2 regions of the Methylomarinum vadi genome follow, and region 2 is predicted to be linked to the other one. Evidence: predicted binding sites of a transcription regulator. Region 2 holds the regulator's gene; the other holds the start of a gene.
What was found. Region 2 encodes HrcA, which represses chaperone genes, less so after heat shock. Its sites were predicted from a motif close to TNTTAGCACTCNNNNNNNNNGAGTGCTAANA; they were not measured.

Region 1 (14,892 bases), 130 kb from region 2:
CCGCCGCTAGCGACAATAAGACTACCGTCATATACACGGCGAATATCCGACCGCGCACTCGATTCGGTGCCAGCACGTTGAGCCAGCTTTCGATGGCCGTAAAAATGCCGATCATGCCGATGCCGGTGACGACTCGCAATAAGGCCCAAACCCAAGGATCCAGCCACAGGGCATAAACGAGAATGACGGCCGAAATCATCGCGGCGAAGGCGGCGAAGGCTCGGATATGACCGACACGTTTGATAACGGGCGGAGCGATGAAGCTGCCGGCGACATAGCCGATGAAATAACTCGACATAATCGTGCCGGTCAATGCCAATGAATAGCCTTCGGCGCGAGCCCGCAAGGCGAGCAACGTACCCAACAGGCTGATGCCCAACATGATCAACGCGATGCCGAGCAGTAATTGATAAATGGCCTTGAATGAAGACATGTTCCCAACTTTAACAGAGCCTACGCGGGTTCTTCAACGTCTTCAAATAACCGAGTTAAAGAAGCCGCCATCTTGAAAAATCCGCTAACAAACGACAAGCCTCGGCATTTTTTGTTGACCGATCGAATGAATTTATCGATACTTCCCCCCATGATCAAGACTTCATTCAACCACAGACCGACTTTTTGGCGCTGGCTGCGACGCGGCATGCCGGCGGTGAATCTGTGCGCATTGAAAATGATTGAATGATCTAACTGACTACACGATCGCTCACCAAGGCCGCAGGTTCACCCGAATCTGCGGCCTTTTTTTTCGCCTGGAGAAAATGATGGGGTTTACATTGGAAAAAGTCGTCCCGTGGGGACGCTCCTTCGAAGAATATGTCGCTATGTTCGCGTTGAGCGAGGTGGACTTGCAAAAGTTCATACTCGGCATCGGCGACGGCCCGGCTTCGTTCAACGCGCTAATCCACGAGCGCGGCGGAAGAATGCTATCCGCCGATCCGGTTTATGCTTTCAGCGGCGAGCAAATCCGCGGCCGTATCGAGGAAATATATGACGATACGATCGAACAGGTCGCCGCCAATGCCGAACACTTGCGGCTGGAGCGATTCGGCTCGGCCGCCGCCCTGGGGCAAGTGCGCCTGCGGGCGATGGAACGCTTTTTACGGGATTTCGAGGGCGGCAAGAGAGAAAGGCGCTATTTGAGCGCGGAATTCCCCGATCTCCCCTTTGCCGACCATAGCTTCGATCTGGCCTTGTGCTCGCATTTGCTGTTTTTGTACAGCGAACAGCTAGAGCAGGAGTTTCACCTGCGTTCAGTCATGGAGCTGTACCGAGTCGCCCGAGAAATACGTATTTTTCCACTGCTCGACTTATCGCACCAAACGTCGCCGCACCTGCAGCCGGTGTTGGCGGAATTAAAGCAAGCAGGCTTGCAGGCCAACATCGAAAGGGTCGATTATGAGTTTCAAATCGGCCCCAAGCACATGTTGCGAATAATGAGCGACTAAAACTATGACTAACCAGGAAAACAAGCACATGAACCCATCCATTGCGGCAATCATGCCAACCGCCCCAAGGCCGAACTGCATTTTCGTCTCCGGCAGGGGTTCTTATCTCGAAGACCTGCACGGTAACACCTATCTGGATTTTATCCAGGGCTGGGCCGTCAACACGCTGGGCCACAATCACCCCGCTCTGGTCGAGACGATTCAACGCCAGGCGCAAACGCTGATCAATCCCAGCCCCGCTTTTTATAACGAACCGATGTTGCAATTGGCCGAACGACTGACCGCAAACAGCGCCTTCGACCACGTCTTTTTCGCCAACAGCGGCGCGGAAGCCAATGAAGGAGCGATCAAACTGGCGAGAAAATGGGGCGCCCGTTATAAAAACGGGGCCCATAAAATCATCACGTTCGAAAACGGTTTCCACGGCCGCACGTTGGCGACGATGTCGGCCTCGGGCAAGGCCGGCTGGGATGGGCTATTCGAACCGAAGGTAGCGGGCTTCATCAAAGTGCCTTATAACGACTCGGCAGCGGTCGCACAAGCGATCGACGATCAAACCGTGGCGCTGATGCTGGAGCCGATTCAAGGCGAAGCGGGCGTGCTGCCGGCCGCTGTCGAATTCATCCGGTCGCTGCGGCGCTTGGCCGATGACAATAATTTGTTGCTAATTTTCGATGAAATCCAGACCGGGATCGGCCGCAGCGGCGAACTGTTTTGCTATCAGCATTTCGGCATCGAACCGGATATTATGACATTGGGCAAAGGCCTGGGCGGCGGCGTGCCGTTGGCCGCATTATTGTCGAAACAAGAATTCAGTTGCTTCGAATTCGGCGATCAAGGCGGCACCTACAATGGCAACCCATTAGCGGCCGCCGCCGGTTTCGCCGTGATCAACGAAGTGCTGGCGGAAGGTTTTCTGCACCGGGTCCGCGAACTAGGCGATTACCTAATCCGGCACCTGCAAGTTCTATCAAACCGGTATGCATTGGGCACCGTGCGCGGCAAGGGGTTGTTGCTAGCGCTAGAAACCCGAGACCTGGATGCGACGCAAATCGTAACAATGGCACTGGAGAGGCATCTGCTGCTAAACGCGCCACGGCCTAACTGCCTACGTTTCATGCCGGCATTGAACGTCGCCCCAGAGGACATCGATCGCATGATCGAAATACTCGATGGCATTTTAACTGAATTACGGGTGATGTCTCATGAAGCTTAAACCTGTCGCCAGCAATCAAAAGCCCTATCTGCAACCCTGCGCTATCATCGACTGGCGCCAGCCGCAAGTGCTCGAACAGGCTCGCCGGTTGACTAACTCCTTGAATTCGGAGAAGGCTATCGCGCAGCGTTGTTTCGAATGGGTCAGGGACGAAATCAGGCACAGCTGGGATTATCGCCAGGGTCCTGTTACCTGCCGCGCGTCGGAAGTATTGCGTCATGGAACAGGATTTTGTTACGCCAAAGCGCATTTGCTGGCGGCCCTGCTTCGCGCGAACGGCATTGCCGCCGGTTTGTGCTATCAACGCCTAAGTCTGGAAGGGAACGGTTCGCCCTATTGCCTGCACGGCCTAACTGCGGTTTATTTGCAGGAACATGGTTGGTACCGTGTCGATCCGCGCGGCAACAAGGCCGATGTCGATGCCCGCTTCGACCCTCCGCGAGAATATTTGGCGTTTGACATTTTTCAGCAAATGGAATGGGATTTCGTCGAGATCTATCCACGTCCCTTACCGGTCGTGATCGATGCCTTACGAAAAAACGACAGCATCCAGGCGCTCTATCGCAATTTGCCAGATAGAGAACCAACAGATTTGGGTAGCGCCGGTGATTGCCAGGGAAATGCTGATTAATTCAGCATTTACTGGAGTGCAGAGGCGCACGACCGGAGAAATCCAGGAGGGATTTATTCAGCGCGTCCCTAGATAACTGCCACATTCCTGCTTGGTAAAACGGGGAAAGTCTTCGAACGAAGTCATCTATCGAGATATCATCGAGGAAATGCCGCGGCTATGTATCCGAACTCCGGAGCTATTTTCCGGTAGGCGTCTCTTTATACATCTTTGTTCGCGCCGAGAACCGCGCATTCACCACTACCTCCGTCTTTCGTATTTTCTCTCAAACCAGCATCCATAAAAAAGCCCCGGCTGCCGAAGCAACCGGGGCTCTTGGCAAGGTGCGCTGCGCTTAGCGCAACCTACCGCTAAAAGGCTTGAAGCCGGCAATTACATCATGCCGCCCATACCACCCATGCCGCCCATGCCGCCCATGTCAGGCATTGCAGGAGCGCCTTTTTCGTCAGCCGGCTCATCGGCAACCATTACTTCGGTTGTAATCATCAGACCGGCAACGGAAGCCGCGTTTTGCAGCGCGGTACGGGTTACTTTGGCAGGATCCAGAATACCCATTTCGATCATGTCGCCGTATTCGCCGGTTGCAGCGTTGTAGCCATAGTTACCTTCGCCTTTCGCTACTTCGTTCAATACGACGGAAGATTCGTCGCCCGCATTTTTAACAATTTGACGCAGAGGTTCTTCCATCGCACGACGCAGAATGTTGATACCGACGTCTTGATCGTGGTTGGCGCCTTTCAAGCCTTCCAGAGCTTTCAACGCACGAACCAGAGCGGTACCGCCACCGGCAACGACACCTTCTTCGACCGCGGCGCGAGTTGAATGCAGCGCATCTTCAACGCGAGCTTTCTTCTCTTTCATTTCAACTTCGGTCGCAGCGCCAACTTTGATCACGGCAACACCGCCGGCCAGTTTAGCCAGACGCTCTTGCAGTTTTTCTTTGTCGTAGTCGGAAGTCGCTTCTTCGATTTGCGCACGAATTTGAGAAACACGACCTTTGATGCTGTCTTCTGAACCCGCGCCATCGATGATGGTGGTGTTTTCTTTGCTGATTTGTACTTTTTTCGCGGTACCCAGTTGATCCAGCTCGGTTTTTTCCAAAGCCAGTCCGACTTCTTCGGAGATGACGGTGCCGCCAGTCAGAATCGCGATGTCTTCCAGCATGGCTTTGCGACGATCACCGAAACCAGGTGCTTTAACGGCCGCCACTTTGACGATGCCGCGCATGTTGTTGACAACCAAAGTCGCCAACGCTTCGCCTTCGACGTCTTCGGCGATGATCAACAATGGACGACCTGCTTTGGCAACGCCTTCCAGCACTGGTAGCATGTCGCGGATGTTGGAGATTTTTTTATCGTGCAACAGGATGTAGGGGTTTTCCAACTCCACACTCATGTTGTCTTGGTTGTTGATGAAGTATGGTGACAAATAACCACGGTCGAACTGCATACCTTCTACGACGTCCAGTTGGTTTTCCAACCCCGAACCTTCTTCGACGGTGATGACGCCTTCTTTACCGACTTTTTCCATCGCTTCGGCGATGATGCTGCCAACAGATTCGTCGGAGTTTGCCGAGATGGTGCCAACTTGGGCAATGGACTTACTGTCTGCGCAAGGCGTCGCCGCTTCTTCGATCGCTTTAACCGCAACAGAAACCGCTTGGTCGATACCGCGCTTCAGATCCATTGGGTTCATGCCCGCGGCAACTGATTTGATGCCTTCGTTCAGAATGGATTGTGCCAAAACGGTCGCGGTGGTGGTACCGTCACCGGCTACGTCGGAAGTGTGAGAAGCCACTTCTTTGACCATTTGCGCGCCCATGTTTTCGAATTTATCGCTTAATTCGATTTCTTTCGCGACAGACACGCCGTCCTTAGTGATGGTCGGTGCACCGAAACTTTTGTCCAGAACCGCATTGCGACCTTTAGGGCCTAAAGTTACCTTAACGGCATTTGCCAGGATGTTTACGCCCGCCACCATTAATGTGCGTGCATCAGTACCGAATTTTACGTCTTTTGCTGCCATTTTTATTCCTAAACTCTAATTAATGTTAACCGAAATGATTTTTCAAAACGCGGACTTAGCTCAAAACCGCCATGATGTCGTCTTCGCGCATCACGATGACATCTTCGCCATCGACTTTGACTTCGGTGCCGGAATATTTGCCGAACAACACTTTGTCGCCCACTTTGACATCCAACGCGCGTACTTCGCCGTTATCCAGCAATTTGCCGTTGCCTACCGCCAGCACTTCGCCTTGGCTTGGTTTCTCGGCTGCCGAGCCCGGCAGAACGATACCGCCCGCGGTTTTGGTTTCTTCTTCAACACGTTTGATAATCACTCTGTCGTGCAAAGGACGAATTTTCATCAAGATCTCCTAACATTAAAAACAAAGGTTTAAAAAATTATTAGCACTCGCTAGTAATGAGTGCTAATAATAATAAGCTTTTGCACTCTGTCAAGTTCTTTGGCATCATTCCCCATCCATTTTATTGCCCTCACATGACAAATGAATGACCACCAATTACTCCGCTACAGTCGACAAATCATGCTGCCGCAAGTCGATATTGCCGGACAACAAAAACTGCTCGACGCCAAGGCACTAATTATCGGTGCTGGAGGCCTCGGCTCTCCTGCCTCGATGTACCTGGCCGCGGCGGGCATCGGTCACATCACGTTGTATGATGATGACCAGGTCGATTTGTCGAATCTGCAAAGACAGATTGCGCATTACACCTCCGATATAGGGACGGACAAAGTAATTTCAACCCTCAATACCCTGAAAAAATTAAATCCGGATACGCAAGCGGTCGCTCATAATGAACGCTTGACTGGAGAGCGCCTCGCACAGGAGGTAAAAAACGCCGATGTCGTGCTAGATTGCAGCGACAATTTCGCAACCCGCTTTGCCATCAACGCGGCCTGCGTTAAACATAAAATACCTTTGGTATCCGGTGCCGCCATCCGTTTCGAGGGTCAGGTCTCGGTGTTTACTCCGGGTTTTTACGACAGCCCCTGTTATAACTGCCTGTACAACCACGATGGCGAAGACCCGCAAAACTGCGCGACCAATGGCGTGATCGCGCCGATTACCGGCATCGTCGGCAGTATTCAGGCATTGGAAGCCATGAAGATCATCATGGCGATCGGCGAGACATTGACCGGCCGATTATTACTGCTCGACGGCTTGACGATGGAGTGGAACACGATGAAGCTGAGAAGAAATCCAGCCTGCCCGACTTGCGGAGAGGGTTAGCGAGCTGCCATATCAACTAAAAGAGCGGGAAAAATTCCCGCTCCTTATTTGCCAATTAAGCCGAATTAATATCTTAATCTCTCAACGGCAGCCCGCTTGGCACTCTAGTCGGAACCGTGGAACGCAAATCTAGACTGGCCGGATCGGTCAGGGCGCGCAAGAACTCGATCAAATATGCAATTTCCTCATCGCTCAGCTGAATCGGTTCGATCTCGATACTGTTCGCCAATTCTGTTCGACTTGCGGAATCATTGTGCACCTCGAAGTCGATTTCATCCAAATCGCTTCTTGACGGCAATACCGCTTGTTGAATGTCGTAATTATTCAAGCTGCTCAGCGCATCATCCTACCGGGCTTATCTCATTGAATACTATAGACAACTCACTCTTAAGTAAGCAGTATTCGAGCCTAACCCCTTTGATACTTTTTGTCCGAGATGGGGCGTTGGTCGGACTCGGTGCTCAATGAGAGACGGGAAGCGACAAAAAAACCTGGGTTTTGGGAGACGGTCGCCTTCAGGTGGAAATCGAACGGCTTATACAGCGGTCAAGCAAAAAACAAAGCCGAGGGGGACAGGCCATCAGAAAGGGCCAGAAAGGTTAAAAATCGAGCCTACCCTCTTTGCTTTCCTTTGGTTTGGAAATCATCTCTGTTGAACCGCTTGAGAAATTAATAAACGATCAACTATCGTAAAAGTGTCGCAACTTGCGACACTTTTCTTAAGACATGCGTGAAAAAGTTGAATACCTACCGGCCTGAAGTCAGTACACATTGACACAAAAAAAGAGGCAAACAATTTGAAAGGTTTATATTGCCAGTACCGACCGGGTATTACCCGGCCGGATTTTCCAGATTTATTTTGACTAATAATCTGCGCTGCCACTCAAATCTCTGATCTCCACGGCTTCATCAAATGCATCCAAGCCGGTTATGTCGTTGTTCCAGATATACACGTTATTCGCATCCGCGCCGACCTGTACACCAACAGCATCCGGCGCTTCGTTAGGCCCGCCATTGGCATTAAAAGACAGCCCGGCCTCGATGTTGCCGATGTTGTTACCTTTGATTGCCACTTCCTTACTATCGGTAAGAATATCGATACCGATCACACTGCCATTAGAGGCTGTCAGGTTAGTGGCCGAGCTCTTCATGATACTGACGTCATCGGAAGCGGCAATGGAAAAGCCTCTAACCTTGGCGCCACCATAGCCATTGAGTGTTGCGGCTGGGTGAGAGATGGCGTAATTTCCGCAATCTCCGGAGCCGACAGCACCGAGATTCACAAGGTTATCTACACTTGAATTCTTTACACTGACAAATTTTGCTCCGTCCAATTTGAAGCCGATCACACCCTTATTAACGTGAAACATCGTATCGCCGTTACATAGATAATCAGCGGGTGACGATACCAGAGAGTCAAGCGTGCTTTCGTTTTCAATCCAGTCAATCATGTCTTGCGTGATATTCAACCGGCTTACATCCAGGAAGGATGGAAATTCACCGTTTAATGCGGCTTTGGCAACCAGTGCCTGTGCATTGGCCAGTGCATTACCCTTATAGGTGGCTACCGATTCATCTAAAGAGGAGGTGGTAACCGGTAATCCAGTATCAGGATGCACATTTCTCACCATAAAAACAGCTCCGATGGGATCAATGGCCGCTTTACCGCCTTGTTGAAGTGCGACGACCTCATTAATAAACGCTTTCTGGCTGGTGACGTCTACATTGCGGAAATTAACATACATGGACATATTGATCGGGGAAGTCGGAAAACCATTCACCGCAACACCCAGTGGATTCACCAGGAACCCGTAAGAATTACCGTCGATAACACCAAACTTGTTGTGATAGAGGGCGTATTCATCCGGGTGTGCGTTCTCATCAATAAATCCCAGGCCTTTAGTGATAACGTCATCATAGACATTGTTGATAGAAGTGCGTAATGCCGCCTGGATATCGCCAGCGTTCAGCTCAACGCCTTGGACTTTAAGCGTGGTCGTTGATCCACTCATTACCAGCCAGTCAACATAGGCAGAGATAAAACGGGCATTTGAGAAGGTGCCGATGATGGGCACATCTTCCCGGTTGCTGGCCGTACTATTGATAATATCAACTCCGTTAACTCCGTTCAGCGCAACCGCCGCGACTTCAAAGTCCTTGAACCTAACGTCCTTTATTACAAGATTCCTGTTACCGTTACCATGTATGCCATGATGTGAGCTTCTGCCTATGACGCCATTGATGATGGACACTTCCTTGGCCGCTTTCAGTTCGTCGCCAAAATCCGAGGGCCCCTGTGATGGAACAAAAGGCTGGTCCGCCAGTTCAATGTTGGCGTAAAACCGTTGCAGCAACGCATGTTCGGGGCTTTGCTCAAGGGTGTGTCCGTTAAGGTCCAGGGTGACGTTATCAGCTTCAATTGTGATAGCCGCAAAAAAACCTATACCAAAAGCAGCAGGGTCATATTCCATGCCAAGCTGCTGGGGAAAGGGAAGCCCTGCGGTGTAGGCATCAAGTGGCGTTACCCCGTCTGGCCCGAGTGAGCCGACGGGGTGCGGGTTGAATGAGATATCTTCGCCGAGAACATATGTGCCGGGTTGGTCAATAATGTAGGTGCCATTATCGAAATCTGATTGCATCAGAGTGGTTTGAGCGCTTAGCGGTAGTGAAATCAGCAGGCTCACAAAAGCCAGGGAATACCTCTGCATTGCTAAGTTCTTTTCCGTGAACTTGGTTTTTTTGTTTTTAAGCATGAAATCTCCTAATTTAATTTTAGAATTTAAGGCGAGCCAAATACCAAGCTAGTATCATGCCAAATTTAATTTAGAGATTATTTGTAATAAATTTATTACAAAATAAATAGTTAGGCGCTTACAAATAAAGCTTCCTTATCCTAGACTTAATTTTTACAATAAAGACTGCGGCAAATAACTTATCTTGATTGCGTCAAATCCCACATTGTCTCAATTGAAATGAAGCAATCTATCTCACTAAAACCACTGCCAAGGCTCCCTGCATGTATAGTCAAGCTCCTCCGATCGAGGTTTTGTCCAGGGGCGCCTCTCCCCCCCCAGATCGATGCCGACAAAATTCCTCATTGCCCGGGAATCGTACAAAGCTTCTTCCGCCGCAGGATCCGATAGATTGAATCAGTGTTATGTAAATCAAGAAATTGCTCTTTACAGGGTTTCTTCCGATATTTTTCAAATCCGCTGATGTTAGATTTCATTGTTCCTTTTAAGCCCCCCCCTGCGTTGCCGCGCTATTGGGTTTTTTTGTTTGTAATGATCTGTCACCGATTTTCGACTCACACCGTCCAGATTTTCAAAATGACATTAGGCGATGAATCAGTTCCCTTCCCGATCAAGCGTTTTTTCTGAGGGTTTGGCTTTATCACGCCGCCGTCATGGTTGAGTCAATGAGTCCGGCAATGCCCCGTATAGATCACGCAAGATACTGTTATCCACGTCAAGTCAAATGAATAGACGAATCGAAGGGTTTAGCTGATTTTAGAACACCAAACGCCACCTGATTCAATTTTCGCATCATGGCGCCTCTGATCAACTTATTGGGTTTGCCGTTACTCGCTAGTCGGCTTCTAAACTGCTTTCCCCAGGCTGTTTTATACAGCGTCAACATGACTGGCATACACATTGCTTTCGCAAGAACGAGTGGCCTATTTTAGAGAGCCTGGGCTAGCCCTTGATGCTGCTACCCGATTTGTATTGCCTGGGGTCGAGCCCGGCAAACGCCGCGGCCTGCCGACTATTGGCAAAGCGCGAGGTATCGGCGTAAAACGCTAAAATGATCGCGCTGGTGCGTTCACCAATGTCGGGAATGCTGTCGAGTAGATCGCGTTGTTGCTTTAGACCGGGATGGTGATCGATATGATCGTTGATAGCGTCAATCAACTGCTGGATAGCAGTGTCTTACCAATTCAGATGCTGCTCAATATCCTCGCGTACTGCTTCGCGAGCGACCTGCAAACGGTTGCTTTCTTGGGTGCGCATGGTCTGTAGTGCGTCCAGGCGCAATACCAAAGGTCGCTGGCGGCGCCCAACGACAAGCTGTGGGGCGCGAGCCGCAATGCGGCGCAGCGTCCCACACGAGCGCCTTGTTATGTGTTTTTCGTTTCATTTTGCATCCTTTCTATAAAGTCTCGGTATGCTTCTTTATTATAAATAAGCATCGTTTGATTATCGAGCACTAGCAAATCATCCATAATCAATTGGAGATATTTTAATAATTCAAGCACATATGCCCAGTGAGCATGGGTGTCTACGAAGATTGCAGTGCAATCTGGCCTTATTTGAATATCAAGATTCCCACCATCTGGTGTGTTCCACCAATACCAAACAACACCATCATCATTCTTTCCATTTGGTATAAATCCATCTTTGGATTCCAGATGCTTCACTATTTCTTTTGGAGATAGCACATCCTTAATTTCTTCAAGGAATTTAAATTCTTTATCTGGCGAAAACGGAAATGAATTCGGCTTATTTTTAAACCGCAAGAATGAGAAATCGTAGCCCATTTGTATTTCACCTTTTACACATAACGCCACGGCTCACAGGCGCCAAACTCGTAGCGCAGCGGAGAGTTTGGCGTCGTTGTGCAGCCGATTGTTAGCCTATGGGATATCAAAAATTACTCCGTTCATCTCATCTGGATCAAATGCACCTTCTGTCTCTTCTGGATCTGACCATGCGCCGAAGAAATCATCCACATGTCCTTCGCGCATTAAAAAGCGAATGTTAAGCATATGTGGTTGTTTTCTTCTGAAGTAATCCAATCTATACGCATCTTCCGTATCTCCGAACGTGTGTGGGCCAAGAGACACATTTGCCAATTCGCACATATACTCAGGTAGTATAACGAAGGCATTTGGATCAGCGTTCTTATTTATTGAGGATTCTATTAGCTCTGAATCAAGCTGGGCTAGCTCAGCTAGAAAGGAACACATTCCTAAGAACTCCTTTATATCAGGAATTGCTTCATCTCCAGATGATGGCGCACGATATGAAATAAGCTCACGAGATGCCCGTAACGATTGGACATTATTTTTAACAAAGGAAGCAAAGTTAGGATCAAATTCGACAATATGTGCGATAACAATGTTTAGCACCTTCTCATGCCCTAGTGTAATAATTCGACCATTGTTCCATGCCTGTTCCGGCAGCATCAGAACGACTGCGCGGATGAGGGAAAGCGCTGAGTAATACCTTAGATAAGGAACGACAACTCGTAGATTTTTCTCTTGCGCATAGTGCATGGAGTTTATCGTAAGGGTTGACTGCATAATCAATTTGGCGGCCAGGTATGCTCTACACAACCACTCTGAATTCAGCTCGGGCGACCAACTTTTTGTTATCTTGCTATATCGAGCGAGCATGTTGGCCACGACCAATCCGCATTTTTCTTCCTGAAATGCTGATGGTATTTCTCTGAAGTCGTACCACCATTCTCTATTTGCATATTTCATTGCTTTTCAAGGCTAACCATTGATTATCAGGTCAATTTTCCCTGATAAGTTGATAATAATCGCTAATTCAGGAAAATTGGCCTGCGTATCTGTAAAAACAGGCATGTTTGCCTTGATGAACCGACAATTCCGATAAATTCAGGCTTGATATTAATGCCGAACAATTCCTTTCGAACAAACTGCAATTCCTTTTCCGGGAAAAAATACGGCGCATTACGCTACAGCGCCGTAGCATTTTTTGACTATCTTCAAGCCACCGCTTCGGCTTGATATTCGATCAGATGCAGGGCGCGGGTCGCTTTGAGCCATTGCAGCCAGGTTGACATGCCTTCGCCGGTCTTGGCCGACAATTGTAGGACTTTAATGCGCGGGTTGACCCGTTTCGCGTACTCGATGCATTGCTCGACGTCGAAGTCGAGGTGCGGCAGCAGGTCGGTCTTGTTCAGGATCATCAGATCGGCGGCATGGAACATGTCGGGGTATTTCAGCGGCTTGTCTTCGCCTTCGGTGACCGACAGGATCGCGACTTTATGTGCCTCGCCCAGATCGAAGCTGGCCGGACAAACCAGGTTGCCGACGTTTTCGATGAACAGCAGGCTTTGCTCTTCCGGTTTCAATTCGTCCAAGGCATGGCCGACCATATGGGCGTCCAGATGACAGCCCTTGCCGGTGTTGATCTGTAGGGCCTTGACGCCGGTCGCCCTGATCCGGTCGGCGTCCTGTGTCGTCTGCTGGTCTCCCTCGATCACGGCGATGCTCAATTCGTCTTTCAACAATGCGATGGTTTCGGTCAGCAGCGTCGTCTTGCCGGAACCGGGGCTGGAAACCAGGTTCAGTGCCAGCATGCCGTGCTTGGCGAAATAATCGCGATTGGCTGCGGCGTATTGATTGTTCTTGGCCAAGATATCCTGCTCGACCTGCACCATCCGCGACTGGGACATGCCAGGGGCATGGGCGTGTGCCGGCCCCTGGCCGTAATCGTGACTATGGCTATGCCCATCATGGTGATGCTCATGGTGAGAATGGGAATGACTGCTACAGTGGCTATGACTATGGTTGTGATCATGGTCATGGGAGTGTTCGATCGTGGTTTCGCCTTCACCACATCCGCATACGGTACACATTATTCTACCTCCAACTCTTTGATTCGCATTTCTTCGCCGCCATTTACTTGCAACTGAAAACCGCCACAGCTTGGGCAGGGATCGTAACGTTGTTCGATGACGACATTGTGACCGCACTGCATGCACCAGGCCTGTCCCTGAACATCGATGATCTCCAGCCGCGCCTGACCGGCCAATGAACCTTGCATGACCGCGTCGAAACAAAAACGCATCGCCTCCGGTTCCACCGACGACAAGGCGCCGATTTCCAACCGCACCGTTTTCACTTTGGCGAATTGCTGTTCCCGCGCCTGCTGCTCGATGATATCCAGAATGCTCTCGCACAGCGACATTTCATGCATGATGATTATTCCAATCGATGGGCCGATATTCGTCGATTCGCTACCGCTAAAGGCAGTTCAGTATCTCGATACGAAGATTGTAACGGCATTAAACTTGCCGCCACAATACCTAATTGATACGAAATCACCATTTGCATCGGGTCAACAATGCTTTACTGCTCTTGTTGTTCAGCGAGCGTGTAAATATACACCGTCGCACCGATCACCGCGGCCGGCGACACGATCAGGTTGAATATAGGTAACGACAAGCCCAATACCGTGAGGCCTCCAAAACTCAACCCGGCGATGCGCACCTCTTTCAACAGTGCTTTTTGTTCGCTGAACAGCAATCCGCGATTTTCCAGAGGATAAGCCATAAACTCCAATGCCATGCTCCAGGCGCCGAACAAGGCCCAAACGATCGGCGCGACGACATTCACGACCGGGATGATGAACAGTATCAGCAACGGCAACATCCGGCTCAACAAATAGCCGGCGCGTTTGATTTCCGCCAGCAACACTTTGGGCCAAGACTGTTCGACGACATCGATGCTATCACCGGACAACAGTTCGGCAACTCGGGCCGAAAGATGGCTGTAAAAAGGCGCGGCGATCAGGTTGGCCAGTATCGTGAAGGTAAAAAAACCGGTGATCAGAAAGCTGACGAAAAACAGCGGCCACAGAATCCACTCCAGCCAGGACAACCAGCCGGGTATGAACTGCTGGATCAAATCGGACATGTAATAATAGCCCAACACCAGCACCGTACTGTATAACAGCACATTGATCAGCAGGGGAATCAACAAATATTTGCGCAATTCCTTACGCGGCAACATCGCCAAGCCCTTCAGCAAACATTGAAGGGCGTAAACCGGGTTTTTGCCTTTATCGGCCATTCTCATCATGTCTTTAAACTCCTCACTCCGCCGTGTTCGGCCGGGTTCAATACCACGCCGCGCTCGGTCACGATTGCCGTGATAAGTTGCGCGGGCGTCACGTCGAAAACCGGATTCCAGGCCTGGACCAGGGAACCCTTCTGTAAATAACAATCCGGCAGCAATTCGGCCGGATGGCGTTGCTCTATCTCGATACCATTGCCATTCGCCAGCGAGAAATCGATGGTCGACATCGGCGCCACCACCATCATCTTAACATCATGCTGTTTGGCTAACACCGCCAGCGAATAGGTGCCGATTTTATTGGCCACATCGCCGTTGGCGGCGATCCGGTCGGCGCCGACGATGATCCAGTCCAGCGCGCCGTTCTTCATCAGCCAAGCCGCGGCCGAGTCGGCGATCAACGTGGACGGAATGCCATCCTGGGCCAATTCCCACACGGTCAAGCGAGCCCCTTGTAGCCACGGCCGGGTTTCTCCGGCATAAACGGTCTTGAGCCCTCGCCTCCAGGCACTGCGA
Region 2 (14,892 bases):
ACCTTGCCGTTGGCGTCCATTTTGGTCACATCGATGATGTTGGCATTGGATAGTTTCGCTTCGATTTCGGCGATACGGCCTTCGGCGAAGCTTTGTTGCTCCCTCGCGGCATGATATTCGGCATTCTCTTTCAAATCACCATGTTCACGCGCTTCGGCAATGGCGGCAATAATTCTTGGACGAACGACGGTTTTCAGTTCTTCCAATTCCGCGCGTAATTTATTTGCCCCCGTTACGGTTAAAGGCACTTTATTCATTGACTACTCCCAATTAATGTTTGCTGTGATCTATTGAAATCGAGTTCCGTTCACAAAGAATTATGCAAATCCTGCAGGCAATTCACGTCACCCGCGCTTAACTCGCCCAACGCGTAACAAGCCGCTCTGGCGCCGGCCATAGTCGTGTAATAAGTCACGCGTTGCTGTAGAGCCTCCCTTCTCATGGTAAAGGAGTCGGTAATAGATTTCAGCCCCTCAGTGGTATTGACAATCAATTGGAATTGTCCGTTTTTGATCATATCCACAGTATTCGGGCGACCTTCATTGACCTTGAAGACCTCTTCGCAAGGAATACCGGCTTCCTTCAAGACTCTCGCCGTCCCGCGAGTCGCCACGATCTGATAATTTTTCTCGATCAACATTCTCGCCACCTCGGCCACTTTCGGCTTATCGGTATCACGAATGCTCATCAGCACTTTTCCGCTGTGGCTCAAATCGATACCGGCGGCCCGCTGCGATTTGGCGAAGGCTTCGCCGAAAGTCTTGCCGACCCCCATGACCTCGCCGGTCGATTTCATTTCCGGCCCCAGCAACGGGTCGACTCCGGGGAATTTGATAAACGGAAACACCGCTTCCTTAACCGAGTAATACGCGGGAATACGTTCCTCGGTAATTCCTTGCTCCTTCAAGGATTTCCCGGTCATGCAGCGAGCGGCGATCTTGGCCAGCGGATAACCGGTCGCCTTGGACACGAACGGCGCGGTCCGGGAAGCGCGCGGATTGACCTCCAGCACATAAATGGTTTCGCCCTGAATGGCGAACTGCGTGTTCATCAAGCCGCAAACGCCCAGGGCTTCCGCCATTTTCGCCACCTGCTCCCGCAGTTGGTCCTGGATCGCCGGCGCCAGGTCATAAGGCGGAATGGAACACGCCGAATCGCCGGAATGGACACCGGCCTGCTCGATATGTTCCATCAGCCCGCCAATCAAACAGGTTTCGCCATCGTAGATGGCGTCAACGTCCATTTCCACGGCGTCGTCCAGGAACCGGTCCAACAATACCGGCGAATCGTTCGAAACCGTCACCGCTTCTTTCATGTAACGGCGCAGGCCCTCTTCATTGGTGACGATTTCCATCGCCCTGCCGCCCAAGACATAGGATGGCCTCACCACCAGCGGATAACCCAAATCCTTGGCCGAATTGACCGCCTCCTCGACCGAGCGCGCAGTCGCATTAGGCGGCTGCAACAAGTCCAACCGCTCCAGCAATTTTTGGAACCGCTCCCGGTCTTCCGCCAGGTCGATGGAATCCGGCGAGGTGCCGATTATCGGCGCGCCGGCGGCTTCTAGCGCCCGCGCCAGCTTCAAAGGGGTCTGCCCGCCGTACTGGACGATGACGCCCTTCGGTTGTTCCAGCGTGATAATTTCCAATACGTCTTCCAACGTCAACGGCTCGAAATACAGCCGGTCGGACGTATCGAAATCGGTGGATACCGTCTCCGGGTTGCAGTTGACCATGATGGTTTCATAGCCGTCTTCACGCAAAGCCAGGGCTGCATGCACGCAGCAATAATCGAACTCGATCCCTTGGCCGATGCGGTTCGGGCCGCCGCCCAAAATAACAATCTTTTCCCTGTCGCTAACCCGGGCTTCGCATTCTTCCTCGTAGGTGGAATACAAATAGGCCGTATCCGAGGCGAATTCGGCGGCGCAGGAATCGATCCGTTTGTAAACCGGATGGATATTTTGTTTGTGGCGCACGTTGCGTACTTCCGATTCCTTGGTGTCGAGCAACTTGGCCAGGCGGGCATCGGAAAAACCCTTGCGTTTCAGCCGCAGCAGTTCGCCCTCGGCCAGCGTCGGCAAAGTCTTGGTCGCCAGCGTTTTCTCGGTCGACACCAAATCTTCGACCTGGGACAGGAACCAAGGATCGATCTTACAGGCTTCGTGAATATCGGCAAAACTCATGCCGCTACGGAACGCGTCGGCCAAATACCACAGCCGGCGCGGCCCTGGGTGGCGCAACTCGCGCTGGATGATTTCCTGGGCATTTTCCTCGCCCAAGTCGGCGATTTCGTCCAGGCCGTCGACCCCGATTTCCAAACCGCGCAGCGCTTTTTGCAACGATTCCTGGAAGGTGCGGCCTATCGCCATCACCTCGCCGACCGATTTCATTTGCGTGGTCAAGCGGTCATCGGCCTGCGGGAATTTTTCGAAAGCGAAACGCGGCACCTTGGTGACCACATAATCGATGGACGGCTCGAACGAGGCCGGCGTCTTTCCGCCGGTAATTTCATTCCGCAGTTCATCCAGCGTGTAACCGACCGCCAGTTTCGCCGCCACCTTGGCGATCGGAAAACCAGTGGCCTTCGAGGCCAAGGCCGAGGAACGGGATACCCGCGGATTCATTTCGATCACCACCAAGCGGCCGTCTTCCGGATTGATCGCCACCTGCACGTTGGAACCGCCGGTATCGACGCCGATTTCCCGCAGCACGTCGATGGATAGATTCCGCAGGATCTGATACTCCTTGTCGGTCAGGGTCTGTGCCGGCGCGACGGTAATCGAATCGCCGGTATGCACCCCCATCGGATCGAAGTTCTCGATCGAACAGACGATGATGCAATTGTCCTTGGAGTCGCGCACGACCTCCATCTCGAATTCCTTCCATCCCAGCACCGATTCTTCGATCAGCAATTCATTGGTCGGCGACAAATACAGGCCGCGTTCGCAGATTTCGATGAATTCTTCGCGGTTATAAGCAATTCCGCCGCCGCTGCCGCCCATCGTGAAAGAAGGGCGAATAATGGTCGGATAACCCACTTGCTCTTGCGCGGCGAATGCTTCCTCCATGGAATGGGCGACCCGGGATTTGGCCACCTGGTAACCGATCTTACGCATCGCCTGGTTGAACAAATCACGGTCTTCCGCTTTTCTGATCGCCTCCTTGCTGGCGCCGATCATCTCGACGCCGTATTTTTCCAGCACGCCGTGGGCATCGAGATCCAATGCGCAATTCAACGCGGTCTGCCCGCCCATGGTCGGCAGAACGGCGTCAGGACGCTCTTTTTCGATGATTTTCTCGACCGTTTGCCAATCGATCGGCTCGATATAAATGGCATCGGCCATGTCCGGATCGGTCATGATCGTCGCCGGATTGGAGTTCACCAAAATGACGCGGTAACCTTCCTCGCGCAGCGCCTTACAGGCTTGCGTGCCGGAATAATCGAATTCACAAGCCTGGCCGATAACGATGGGACCGGCGCCCAATATTAAAATGGATTGTATGTCAGTTCTTTTTGGCATTTTTGGATTAACTTTATTCAGCTAAATTATTGGGCGGCTTGATTCATCATGGCGATAAAATCATCGAACAGGGATTCCACGTCGTGTGGTCCCGGACTGGCTTCTGGATGCCCCTGAAAACTCATCGCCGGACAATCGGTCCGCTCGATGCCCTGCAAGCTGCCATCGAATAAAGAATGGTAGGTTGCCTTGACATAGCCCGGCAACGACTCCTCATCCACCGCGAAACCATGATTTTGACTACTGATCATGACTCTTCCGCTCGCTTTCTCCTGAACCGGATGGTTGGCGCCGTGGTGGCCGAATTTCATTTTTACCGTTTTAGCGCCGCTGGCCAATGCCAACAGTTGATGGCCCAGGCAAATTCCAAACACCGGAACCTTCTTATCGAGAATCGTTTTAATCGCCTCGATCGCATACGTGCAAGGCTCGGGATCGCCGGGGCCGTTGGATAAAAACACCCCGTCCGGATTCATCGCCAAAACCTCTTCGGCCGCCGTCGTCGCCGGCACGACGGTAACCTTGCAGCCGCGATTGGCCAACAGGCGCAGAATATTGCGCTTGACTCCAAAATCATAAGCCACGACATGCTTGTTCAGGTTTTCCGCCTCGGCATGGCCTTTCCCCAAGCGCCAAACATCTTCGCGCCAAACATACTGTTCGGAAGTCGTCACTTCCTTGGCCAAATCCATGCCTTTTAACCCGGCAAAGCCGTCGATCGCTTTCAAAGCCTGTTCGCTGTCGACCGTTTCTCCGGCCATCACGCAACCCCGCTGCGCCCCCTTGTCGCGCAAAATACGGGTTAACTTACGGGTATCGATATCGGCAATCGCGACGACATTATTGTCGCGCAAATAGTCGCTCAAGGTTTTTTCCGAACGCCAGTTACTGGAAAACATCGGCACGTCACGAACTACCAGGCCGCTGGCATAGACCGCCGCGGACTCGTTATCCTCGGCATTGGTGCCGACATTACCGATGTGTGGATAGGTGAGCGTCACAATTTGCCGGGCATAGGAAGGATCACTGAGGATTTCCTGGTACCCTGTGAGTGAAGTATTAAAAACCACTTCTCCAACGGAACAGCCGTCGGCACCAATCGACACGCCATTGAAGACCGTTCCGTCTTCCAATACCAGCAATGCAGGTTTGTTCAAGATTAGCCACCTTAAAATGTGCAAAACGGGATAAACCACGCAGGCCTATCCCGTTGTTTAAGACAAAAAATAAGGGTAATTCTACGAAATTATGACCAGGAATTCATTAACAATTTGCCGACATTCAAAAGGCCAAGAGCAATCCGACACGCCAATCGAACGGATTATCGGCCACAAACTCCGCTAGACGCTTATTCTTTCAAGCCAAGAACATCCTGCATATCAAACAATCCGTTGCTTTTATCGGCCAACCAAACGGCGGCGCGCACCGCGCCATTGGCGAAGGTCATCCGGCTACTGGCCTTGTGGGTGATTTCCACCCGCTCGCCTTCATCGGCGAACATGACGGTATGCTCGCCGACGATATCGCCGGCCCGAATCGTTGAAAAACCGATGGTCTTGCGATCGCGCTCGCCAGTATTGCCTTCGCGCCCGTAAATCGCGCAATCCTTCAAATCGCGTCCCAGCGTCGCCGCAACCACCTCGCCCATTCTCAAGGCGGTGCCGGAAGGCGCGTCCACCTTATGCCGGTGGTGGGCTTCGATCACCTCGATATCGGTGTAGTCGCCCATCACCCTGGCGGTCATTTCCAGCAATTTCAACGACAAATTCACGCCGACACTCATATTGGGCGCCATCACGATAGCGATATCATCCGCCGCACGCGCGATAACCTCCTTTTGCGCTTCGCTGTAGCCGGTAGTACCGATGACCACTTTTTTACCCGCCTGGCGGCAAATTTCGATATAGTCCAGCGACGCATCGGGACGGGTAAAATCGATCAGCACATCGAAGCGATCGGTCACAGCTCCCAGGTCTTCCATCACCTTTACGCCGGATTCGGCGACGCCGGCCAACTCACCGGCATCGCGACCTAACGCGATGCTGTCCGGACGGGAAACCGCTACGGTCAATTCGGTCTGTTTCGATAATAAGGCCGCCTTGATTAAACAAAGCCCCATTCTGCCGGACGCTCCGACCACCGCTATTCTCGTCATAATTATCCCGTCAAGTTATCGAAAAAGCTTTTTACGCCATCAATCCAGGAATGTTCCTGCGGACTGTGTTGCTTGCCGCCCCCGGTCAGCGAGTCACGCAGCTTTTCCACCAATTCTTTTTGTTCCCTGGTCAAATGTACCGGCGTTTCGATTTGCACCCGGCACAGTAAATCGCCGACACCGCCGCCGCGCACCGGCTTGACGCCTTTGCCGCGCAAGCGGAACAACTTGCCGGTTTGGGTTTCCGGCGGAATTTTCAGCTTGACCTTTCCGTTCAATGTCGGCACTTCCAATTCCCCGCCCAGGCAGGCGGTAGGAAAATTGATCGGCACTTCGCAATATAAATTGGCCCCATCGCGGGTAAAAATCGGGTGCTCCTTGACATGCACCTGCACATATAAATCACCGGCCGGTCCGCCGTTGACTCCGGCCTCGCCTTCGCCGGCCAGACGAACGCGGTCTCCGCTATCGACTCCTGCGGGCACTTTGACCGACAGCGTTTTGGTTTCCTGCACCCTTCCCTGGCCGTAACATTTAGGACAAGGGTCCTTGATTTGCTTGCCGGTTCCGCGGCATGTCGGACAGGTTTGCTGTACGGAAAAAAAACCTTGTTGCATTCTGACCTGGCCTTGGCCATGACAGGTCGAACAAGTCACCGGGCTGCTGCCTTTCCGCGCGCCGCTCCCGTTACATTCGCTACAGGTAACCAACACTGGCACTTTGACGGTCGCTTCGGTGCCGCCGACCGCCTCTTCCAACGTCAGCTCCAGGTTATAGCGCAAATCGGCGCCACGCTGAACGCTGCTGCGTTGCCGGCCTCCGCCGCCGAAAATATCGCCGAATACGTCGCCGAAAATATCGCTGAAACTTTCGGCGCCGCCGAAACCGCCGAAGCCCTGTCCGCCGCCCATGGAAGGATCGACGCCGGCATGCCCGAACTGGTCGTAGGCCGAACGCATTTTCGGGTCGGATAACACTTCGTAAGCTTCCTTGACTTCCTTGAATTTTTTTTCGGCCAGCTGGGGATCGTCCTTGTTTCTATCCGGATGGAACTTCATCGCCAGGCGCCGGTAACTTTTTTTGATCTCGGCGTCACTAGCGTTTTTATCAACACCCAGCAGTTTGTAATAATCTTCTTTTGCCATAACGTAAATAACCGCCAACAAGCGCGGCGGTATTTTGAATCCTGTTTAAAGGAAAGAAAGGGGCTGTATGATACCAGCCCCTGCTTGGAACAACTTATTTTTTATCGTCTTTGACTTCTTCGAACTCGGCATCGACGACACCGTCGTCGGCGGCACTTTCTTGCTGTGCCTGGCCGGCATCGCCTTGCGCGGTGCCCTCGGCGCCTCCTTTTTGCGCATAGACGCGTTCGGCCAATTTGCCGGACAACTCGGTCAATGCCGCTGTTTTCGCGTCGATCGCTTCTTTATCGTTGCCTTTGATGGCTTCCTTCAGCTCATTGATAGCGGTCTCGATCGACGATTTCTCGTCCGCCGCGACTTGGTCGCCCAATTCATGCATGGATTTTTCCGTGGCATGAATCATGCTTTCCGCCGTATTGCGCGCCGCGACCAACTCGGTCACTTTTTTATCCTCGTCGGCATGCGCCTCGGCGTCTTTGACCATACGTTCGACCTCATCGTCGGACAAGCCGCTGGACGCCTTGATGACGATGGACTGTTGTTTGCCGGTCGCCTTGTCTTTCGCCGACACATTCAAAATACCGTTGGCATCGATATCGAACGACACCTCGATCTGAGGCACGCCGCGCGGCGCCGGCGGAATGTCGGTCAAATCGAAACGGCCCAACGACTTGTTGCCGGCCGCCACTTCCCGTTCGCCTTGCAAGACATGAACCGTCACGGCGGTCTGATTGTCTTCGGCCGTCGAGAAAACCTGCGAAGCATTGGTCGGAATCGTGGTATTTTTCTCGATCAGTTTGGTCATCACGCCGCCCAGGGTTTCGATACCCAAAGACAACGGCGTTACGTCCAACAACAACACGTCCTTAACGTCGCCGCCCAAAACGCCGGCTTGAATTGCCGCGCCCAGGGCTACCGCCTCATCCGGATTCACGTCCTTACGCGGTTCCTTGCCAAACAGTTCCTTAACGAACTGCTGAACTTTCGGCATACGGGTCTGACCGCCGACCAAAATCACGTCGTTTATTTGCGAAGCCGACAGGCCGGCGTCTTTCAAGGCCAATTCGCAAGGATGCTTGGTTTTTTCGATCAAATCCTCGACCAGCGCTTCCAATTTGGCCCGCGTCAACTTGACATTCAAGTGCTTGGGACCGGTCGCATCCGCGGTCACGTAAGGCAGATTGATATCGGTTTGAGTCGAAGACGACAATTCGATCTTGGCTTTTTCCGCCGCTTCTTTCAAACGCTGCAACGCCAATGGGTCGTTATGCAGGTCGATGCCGTTTTCCTTTTTGAATTCTTCCGCCAAATAATCGATGATACGCAGGTCGAAGTCCTCGCCGCCCAAGAAGGTATCGCCATTGGTCGCCAATACTTCGAATTGGTGCTCGCCTTCGATTTCGGCGATTTCGATGATGGAAATATCGAAGGTACCGCCGCCCAGATCATAAACCGCGATAGTCGAGTCGCCTTTCGGTTTGTCCATACCGAAGGCCAACGCCGCCGCAGTCGGCTCGTTGATGATCCGTTTGACATCCAAACCGGCGATGCGCCCGGCATCTTTGGTTGCCTGGCGTTGCGAGTCGTTGAAATAAGCCGGCACCGTGATGACCGCTTCTTTGACTTCCTCGCCCAAATAGGCTTCGGCGTCTTTTTTCAGTTTCATCAGCACGCGGGCGGACACTTCCGGCGCCGCCATTTTTTTGCCGTGGCATTCAACCCAGGCATCGCCATTTTCCGCCTCGACGATTTTATAAGGCACCATCTTGATGTCCTTTTGCACGGCCTCGTCCTTAAAACGGCGACCGATCAAACGCTTAATGGCGAACAAGGTGTTATCGGGGTTGGTTACCGCCTGACGCTTCGCCGACTGGCCCACCAACACTTCGTTATCGCCGGTAAAGGCAATGATCGAAGGTGTCGTACGGGCACCTTCGCTGTTTTCGATGACGCGCGCGGTCCCATGCTCCAGAATGGCAACACATGAGTTTGTGGTGCCCAAATCAATTCCAATTATCTTACCCATTGAATTCTCCAGACTTGATTAACTTAGTAATTTAAAATTAATACTGATATGCGGCTAAATGCTTTAAATTCAAGCCTGCTCATCAATTTTTGTCTCGCCGGACGGTTTGTCTTCCGCCTTGGAGACCACTACCATGGCCGGACGAATCAAACGGCCGTTCAGCAGATAGCCTTTTTGCAAAACATTCAGCACCGTATTCGGTTCGGCATCGGCAGACGGCATCATGCTCATCGCCTGGTGCTTTTCGGGATCGAACGGTTGCCCGACAGGATCGATCACTTCGATATTGAATTTTGCGAAGACCGCTTCGAATTGTTTCAAGGTTAATTCGCTGCCTTCGCGTAGCTTGACCACTTCCGGACTGTCTCCGTTGGCCGCCTGAATACCGAGCTCCAAACTATCCATCACAGTCAACAACTCCTTGGCGAACTTTTCCAAGGCGAATTTATGCGCGTTTTCAAGATCGATGCGAGTCCGGCGTTTCAAATTTTCCATTTCCGCCTGCATGCGCACCATTTTTTCCCAATTCTCGGCGGCCTTTTTTTCCGCCGCGGCCAGTTGCTTTTGCAATTCTTCAACGGTCAGCTCCGGTTGCTCCACGACTTCCGGCGCCGCCTCGCTTTCTGGCGCCTCGTCATTTTCACCGGCTTGTTCAAGCACTTCTTCGCCCAGTTCGTTGTCTGGCTTAGGTTCTTGAATTTCAGGCTTATCCTGCTCGTTACTCATTTATCACTCCCGAATGTTGAAATTTTTTGTGTTAGTTAAGATGGGGGTTTTCATTTAGGATTCAAGGCCGCACTTAATAATTTTGCCGTCATGTCGACAAACGGAATCACTTTTTCATAAGCCATGCGGGTTGGCCCTATCACCCCTAATACCCCAACCACTTCATCGTTGACGGTATAAGAGGAAGTCACCAGACTACAGTGGTCGAAGGCCTCATAGCCGGATTCCTCGCCGATAAAAATCTGCACGCCATTGGCCGCCTGGCATTTATCCAGCAAATGAATAACGCCGCGTTTTTGATTGAAGGCATCGAACAATTGCCGGAGTCGCTCCATATTCGACAGCTCGGAAAATTCCATCAAATTGGTCTGCCCGCTCAGCACATAATCTTCCCGCGGCTTTTGCTCGAAGGCCTGCCTGGCCATGGCAACCGCATCTATCATGCCCTGATTCAATTTTTTTTGATCTTGTTCCAATTCCTGAATTAACGACTCCCGCACCGAAGCGACGCTTTTGCCCGCATAAACGGAATTCAGGTAATTGGCCGCCTGCTGCAATTCGGAGGCGCCGAACGCGCGGTCGGTATGAATGATTTTGTTATGGACTTCCTGGCCGTTGGTGACAAAAATGACTAGGATCCGATTATGGGATAACGATAAAAACTCGATATGATTCAGGCTGACGACTTCGCGCCGGGGCAAGGTGACGATCCCCGCCATGCGGGTCGCATCGGACAATAATTTCGAGGCTTTTTCCAACAACACGGCCGCCTCTTCGCAGTTATTTTCGAGCCCTTCGGCCAAGTAATCCAACAACCGCGACTCTAACGGCCTGACCGTCAACAGGGAGTCGACAAACAACCGGTAACCACGGACGGTAGGCACCCGGCCGGCCGAAGTATGCGGGGAATGAATCAATCCCATATCCTCGAGGTCCGCCATGACATTGCGGATCGTCGCGGGACTGAGCTTCAAGTCGGAATCTTTCGACAATACCCGCGACCCTACCGGCTGGCCGTCTTGTATATAGCGTTCGACCAACGCCTTTAACAAATGCAGCGACCTGTCGTTTAAACTATGGCCATATTTCACATTGACACCTGATTTTGTCCAATTAGCACTCCACCCAACAGAGTGCTAATTGCAGAAGCTATCAATATCGCAAAATCTTGTCAATAAACTTACAGATCGCTATGTAATCTTTCGCTGTCAGTTGCGACTGAAAAAAATATCGCCGTAATAACTTTCCGCCTGTCCACCGCCGTTATCGGTATCGGTCATGATCGCCACGGCATCGATATACCGGATGTTTCCGCCGAACTGTTGCTTCAAGTCCTCCAGCACATTGCGTTTTTCCCGATACCAGGTCGCCAATTCGTCGTCTCGGTCGCGCAATGCGATCATCATCGCATGATCGCCGGCAAAGGCGTTCGGCCACACACTTCCTTTCTCCTGGCTGGCCGACCAGACATAGTTGATCGCCCTGGTTCGCCAAAAAGCCCAACCGCCACTCACGACGACATAAACCCGCACGGCATAATCATCGCCGGATTTTTCCCGTTCGTTCAGTTTGGCAAGTCGTTCGTCTATGCGCCAAGACCAATTCAGGTAGGGCGTCTCCAGTAGATCGATACGCTGTTTCTTATACAACCCGGAAGCCGCGGCCCGGCTTTCCGCCTTTAACACCAAACGACCATCCAACTCCGCCAGTTGGTAATGCGTCTCTCCCGCGAAACTTTTGTTTTCCCATCCCGACAAATCTCCCGCGGAAAAGCGACCGATTTCGATGCGTTGTTCGGCCGATGCGATTGCACTTATAAACAATAAGATTATGACCCGATACATAATGCCTCCTCCAAAGATCGAGCTTGCCGCAAAAGTCAAACGAGGACAATAGGTAACGCGTCCGACGAAGCCATGCCGCACCCACGAAAACCTTGTTTGGCGCCCGGCAGTTGCGGGATGCGTTCGCATCCGCTCGGCACTTCCGGGTCTTCTAATAGTAAGAGGAATGTTTGCGCAGCGCTTTACGACGCGATTGAATGAGGGCGATGACGACGACGGCTATCAACAACGCCAGGGAAAACTCCAGCAGCACAAAGGAAGCGATCTTGAAATAGGCGAAATAAGGGTGCACGAAACGCACCAACCAACCCGCCAACTCATCGGCGATCGCCGAACAATATACTAAAACACTGACCCAGACCTTCACCAGTGTCGGCACATCGATCATCAACATCAGATGGGTCAAGGTCAAAATCAGCATCCCCATCGCGAACAAATGAAAATGCGTGACTTCCAACAGGCTTTGATAGCTTTTCGGCTGCGTGAAATCCTCTTCCGAACCAAGATAATAAGCGATCACCGAGTCCGCCGTCAGGTCCATTTTATGAAAATACATCATGCCATTGCTGATCCACAGCAAGAAAACGTAGCCCATGAACATCAGAACCAGGGCATTCAGCAGCATTTGACGATTTTGTTCGCCGGTTACGAAAAAACGCATCAGTTCGGTTTGCCTTTGACCAAGATTTGAAAAATCGCCATCACCTTGCGGGAAATGTTCAGCGCGGAGCGAGTGCTGAGCGTCGCGCCGGTGATGCCTTGTATATCGGCGTTGAAACTGAGCTGATCCAACTCGCGCCGATAAAGCTGTTCATACCAGCGTTGCGGCGGTTGATATTCGGGAGGCTCGTGAAACGCCAAAGTGTGAATGGCGGTGATTTTCCCTTCCGGATTCAACACCACCAACAAGGTTTCGGGCTTGGTGCGCACGGTATGGCTCTCGATCGCCGCGTAACCGAGCACCTTGCCATCCTTTTTTCCGACATAGAACGAAAACAGCGCCGATTCCAATTTCACCCGCGCCAGCTTTTCGATTTGCTCGATTTCATCGGCTTTGGGAAACAGCGACAACACTTCGACCGTCGCCTCCTTACCAAAGGCCAGCTCCATCGCCTCGTTCTTGCTGTAATAAATTTTCCCGAAACCGGGAAAAGCCAGCGACAGCAATAACAAAACGGACGCTATCTGTACGAACTTTGATCTGGGCATTGTAGGGAGAAAAATTAAAAAGACTTTATGATAATGCAACTTGATTGATTAACGCGAATCGAGTAGCAAGGACAGGCAAATATCAACCCGGCTTTGTAAGCTATATTTCTGAGCATTTGACAACTAAAGAAAAATAAATTTTGCGGTACTGCAACCATGAAAAGCGGCATGAGTGTTTATAACTAAACAACCACCCGCTCAAGCGGGTGGGTTCCAATAACGGACTGAAAGTCCGGATACGCGTCGACTAAACGACGCGTCTTAGTCGGGCTCCAACTTGAAATTATCGTTTGGATTAGGTTCAAAGTGATGCTCCAAATATTGCTTTATCATCTCATCAGTCATTTGCCCCACTGTGGCGCAAAAATAACCGCGGGCCCAAAAATGTCGACCCCAATATCGCTTTTTCAAGTGCGGGAACTCTTCGAACAGATAGCTCGAAGTTCGTCCCTTGATTCGCCTCATGATTTCGCTTGGGGCCATAGTCGGCGGCGCACTCACCAATATGTGCACATGATCTTTGCTCACGATACCTTTGATAATCCGTATCTCAAAGGCTTCGCATGTCTGCCGCACCAAGTCTCTCACTCGTTCGGCTATTTCATCCTTCAGCACTTTATAACGATACTTTGTAACCCAAACAAAATGATACTCAATTTGGTAAACCGTATGGCTGCCGTATCTATAGTCCATCGCCACCTCCTTGGGCAAATTATCGCAGCTAAAGCTGACCGGCTAAAGCCGGTGGTTTAAACCTTATGATGGATAATTAAAATCAATAAGTTATGTATCTTATGACACTACAGCCGCAAGACCGGGTTAACTTTCCGGTTCCTTCCATCTTCGTCGTTTCCATGCTCTGGCGTGGAAACGCCTCCAGGGACGCTTTGCGTCCCGCGCCGCAGTGCGACACAGACCGATCCCCACGGAGGAGCATGGGGACCAGAGGTGTGGAAGTCATTTCATACTAATATCTAAGGGTCTAGACAAAAGGCTCAAGACCGAACAGCCATTTCGAACCTTTCGTCTTTTTCGCTTTAAATTTAGAAAATAAAGCCCAGACCAAGATTGAAGTCGTCCGGCAAATCTCCGCCCTCGGAATCCCAGTTGCGGTAATCCGCCTTAATCACGACATTGGGAATCGGTTTATATTGCAAGCCCACCTGGAAGATTTCCTTATCCTTGCTCAAATCGTCCATAAAACCGGCCGGCGCACTGGCGACGGTATCGAGTTGCTCGTAACGGAAGAATGGCGCCAGGTATTGCGCGCTTTCCGGAAACAGCAGCGGGATTACGTCGTAACCGATTTCGGCATACCAACCGTAGTTTTCCTCGCCGACGGTAGAGCCGTTGGCCGCGCTCAGGACGGCCGCATCGTCGATATGTCCCCAGGATCCCAAGGCGCGAAATTCCAAGCCGCGGTATTTCACCTGTACATGGCCTTCGTACAATTGGGTAAACGCGTCGACCTGGCGGCCGGCAAACACCTGGTTCTGCCCGGAGTTACCCAAATAAGCCGAACCGCCAAAAGTTACGCCGGGCAATTGCGCCGGCGCGTAATCGACACGACCGACGAATGCCAAATCTTCCGCCCTTGCCTGGCTACCTTTTTGCCGGCCACCGCGAATACCTGACGAACTGAAGCCGCTTGCATCCAATCCATTAACGACATAAGTGGTATAGGTCAAGCCTGGAAGCACTTCACCAAACAAACCGACACCGATTTCCCGCCATGTGCTGGGAATGATCCTGCGTTCGACTTCCGGACGATTGTTACCGAAAAAGAACGGCGGTTCGTGAATCTGGTTAATAAAGCCCATTGGCATCAGCACCATACCGGCTCTAACATTAGCCATCGGATCGATAAAAAAATCCAGCGCCGCGAATTCGACCGATACCGAACCATTTTTGTCGGTCGAACCATGTTCGAATTCGATTTCGCTGTTAAATAGGATGTTGTCGGTAAACTTATAACCGGCATATAAAACCAATCGCTCGAAATCGGCGTTATCGTTTTTACCGGTTTCATCATTCACGATGGCTTGATAATTGGCCTCGCCATAACCGCCGATCGATAAGCCCTTGCCAACCTGATAAACCTTCGATGCGGCAGGGCCCAAGCCGTAGGCGCTTTTATATTCGATGTCTTCGGGAATAAACATCTCGGTGCGGATTTTTTCCACTTCCTCAGCCAACACATTGGTTTTGTGATCCAGGGCCTGTACTTCAGTGTTTTTCGCGGTTTTGCTGACTTCCTCCAGCTT

Region 1: the regulator HrcA is predicted to act here: its motif matches at 5,699-5,729, upstream of groES (co-chaperone GroES).

The regions. Positions count from the first base shown of each region.
Region 1 covers NZ_JPON01000001.1:2,050,670-2,065,561, forward strand. The annotation lists gene EP25_RS0110265 (MFS transporter) at 1-433, opposite strand, end outside; gene EP25_RS0110275 (class I SAM-dependent methyltransferase) at 675-1,445, shown strand; gene EP25_RS0110280 (acetylornithine transaminase) at 1,450-2,661, shown strand; gene EP25_RS0110285 (transglutaminase-like domain-containing protein) at 2,651-3,292, shown strand; gene groL (chaperonin GroEL) at 3,665-5,317, opposite strand; gene groES (co-chaperone GroES) at 5,373-5,660, opposite strand; gene EP25_RS0110300 (HesA/MoeB/ThiF family protein) at 5,802-6,548, shown strand; gene EP25_RS0110305 (hypothetical protein) at 6,622-6,876, opposite strand; gene EP25_RS0110310 (hypothetical protein) at 7,412-9,301, opposite strand; gene EP25_RS23605 (IS110 family transposase) at 10,244-10,459, opposite strand; gene EP25_RS0110320 (hypothetical protein) at 10,666-11,085, opposite strand; gene EP25_RS0110325 (hypothetical protein) at 11,182-11,823, opposite strand; gene hypB (hydrogenase nickel incorporation protein HypB) at 12,282-13,157, opposite strand; gene hypA (hydrogenase maturation nickel metallochaperone HypA) at 13,157-13,498, opposite strand; gene cysZ (sulfate transporter CysZ) at 13,651-14,382, opposite strand; gene mtnA (S-methyl-5-thioribose-1-phosphate isomerase) at 14,379-14,892, opposite strand, start outside.
Region 2 covers NZ_JPON01000001.1:1,918,444-1,933,335, forward strand. The annotation lists gene greA (transcription elongation factor GreA) at 1-257, opposite strand, end outside; gene carB (carbamoyl-phosphate synthase large subunit) at 308-3,523, opposite strand; gene carA (glutamine-hydrolyzing carbamoyl-phosphate synthase small subunit) at 3,550-4,680, opposite strand; gene dapB (4-hydroxy-tetrahydrodipicolinate reductase) at 4,872-5,678, opposite strand; gene dnaJ (molecular chaperone DnaJ) at 5,681-6,823, opposite strand; gene dnaK (molecular chaperone DnaK) at 6,918-8,849, opposite strand; gene grpE (nucleotide exchange factor GrpE) at 8,919-9,575, opposite strand; gene hrcA (heat-inducible transcriptional repressor HrcA) at 9,626-10,666, opposite strand; gene EP25_RS0109715 (DUF3047 domain-containing protein) at 10,784-11,419, opposite strand; gene EP25_RS0109720 (hypothetical protein) at 11,571-12,080, opposite strand; gene EP25_RS0109725 (FMN-binding protein) at 12,080-12,628, opposite strand; gene tnpA (IS200/IS605 family transposase) at 12,890-13,321, opposite strand; gene EP25_RS0109735 (hypothetical protein) at 13,672-14,892, opposite strand, start outside.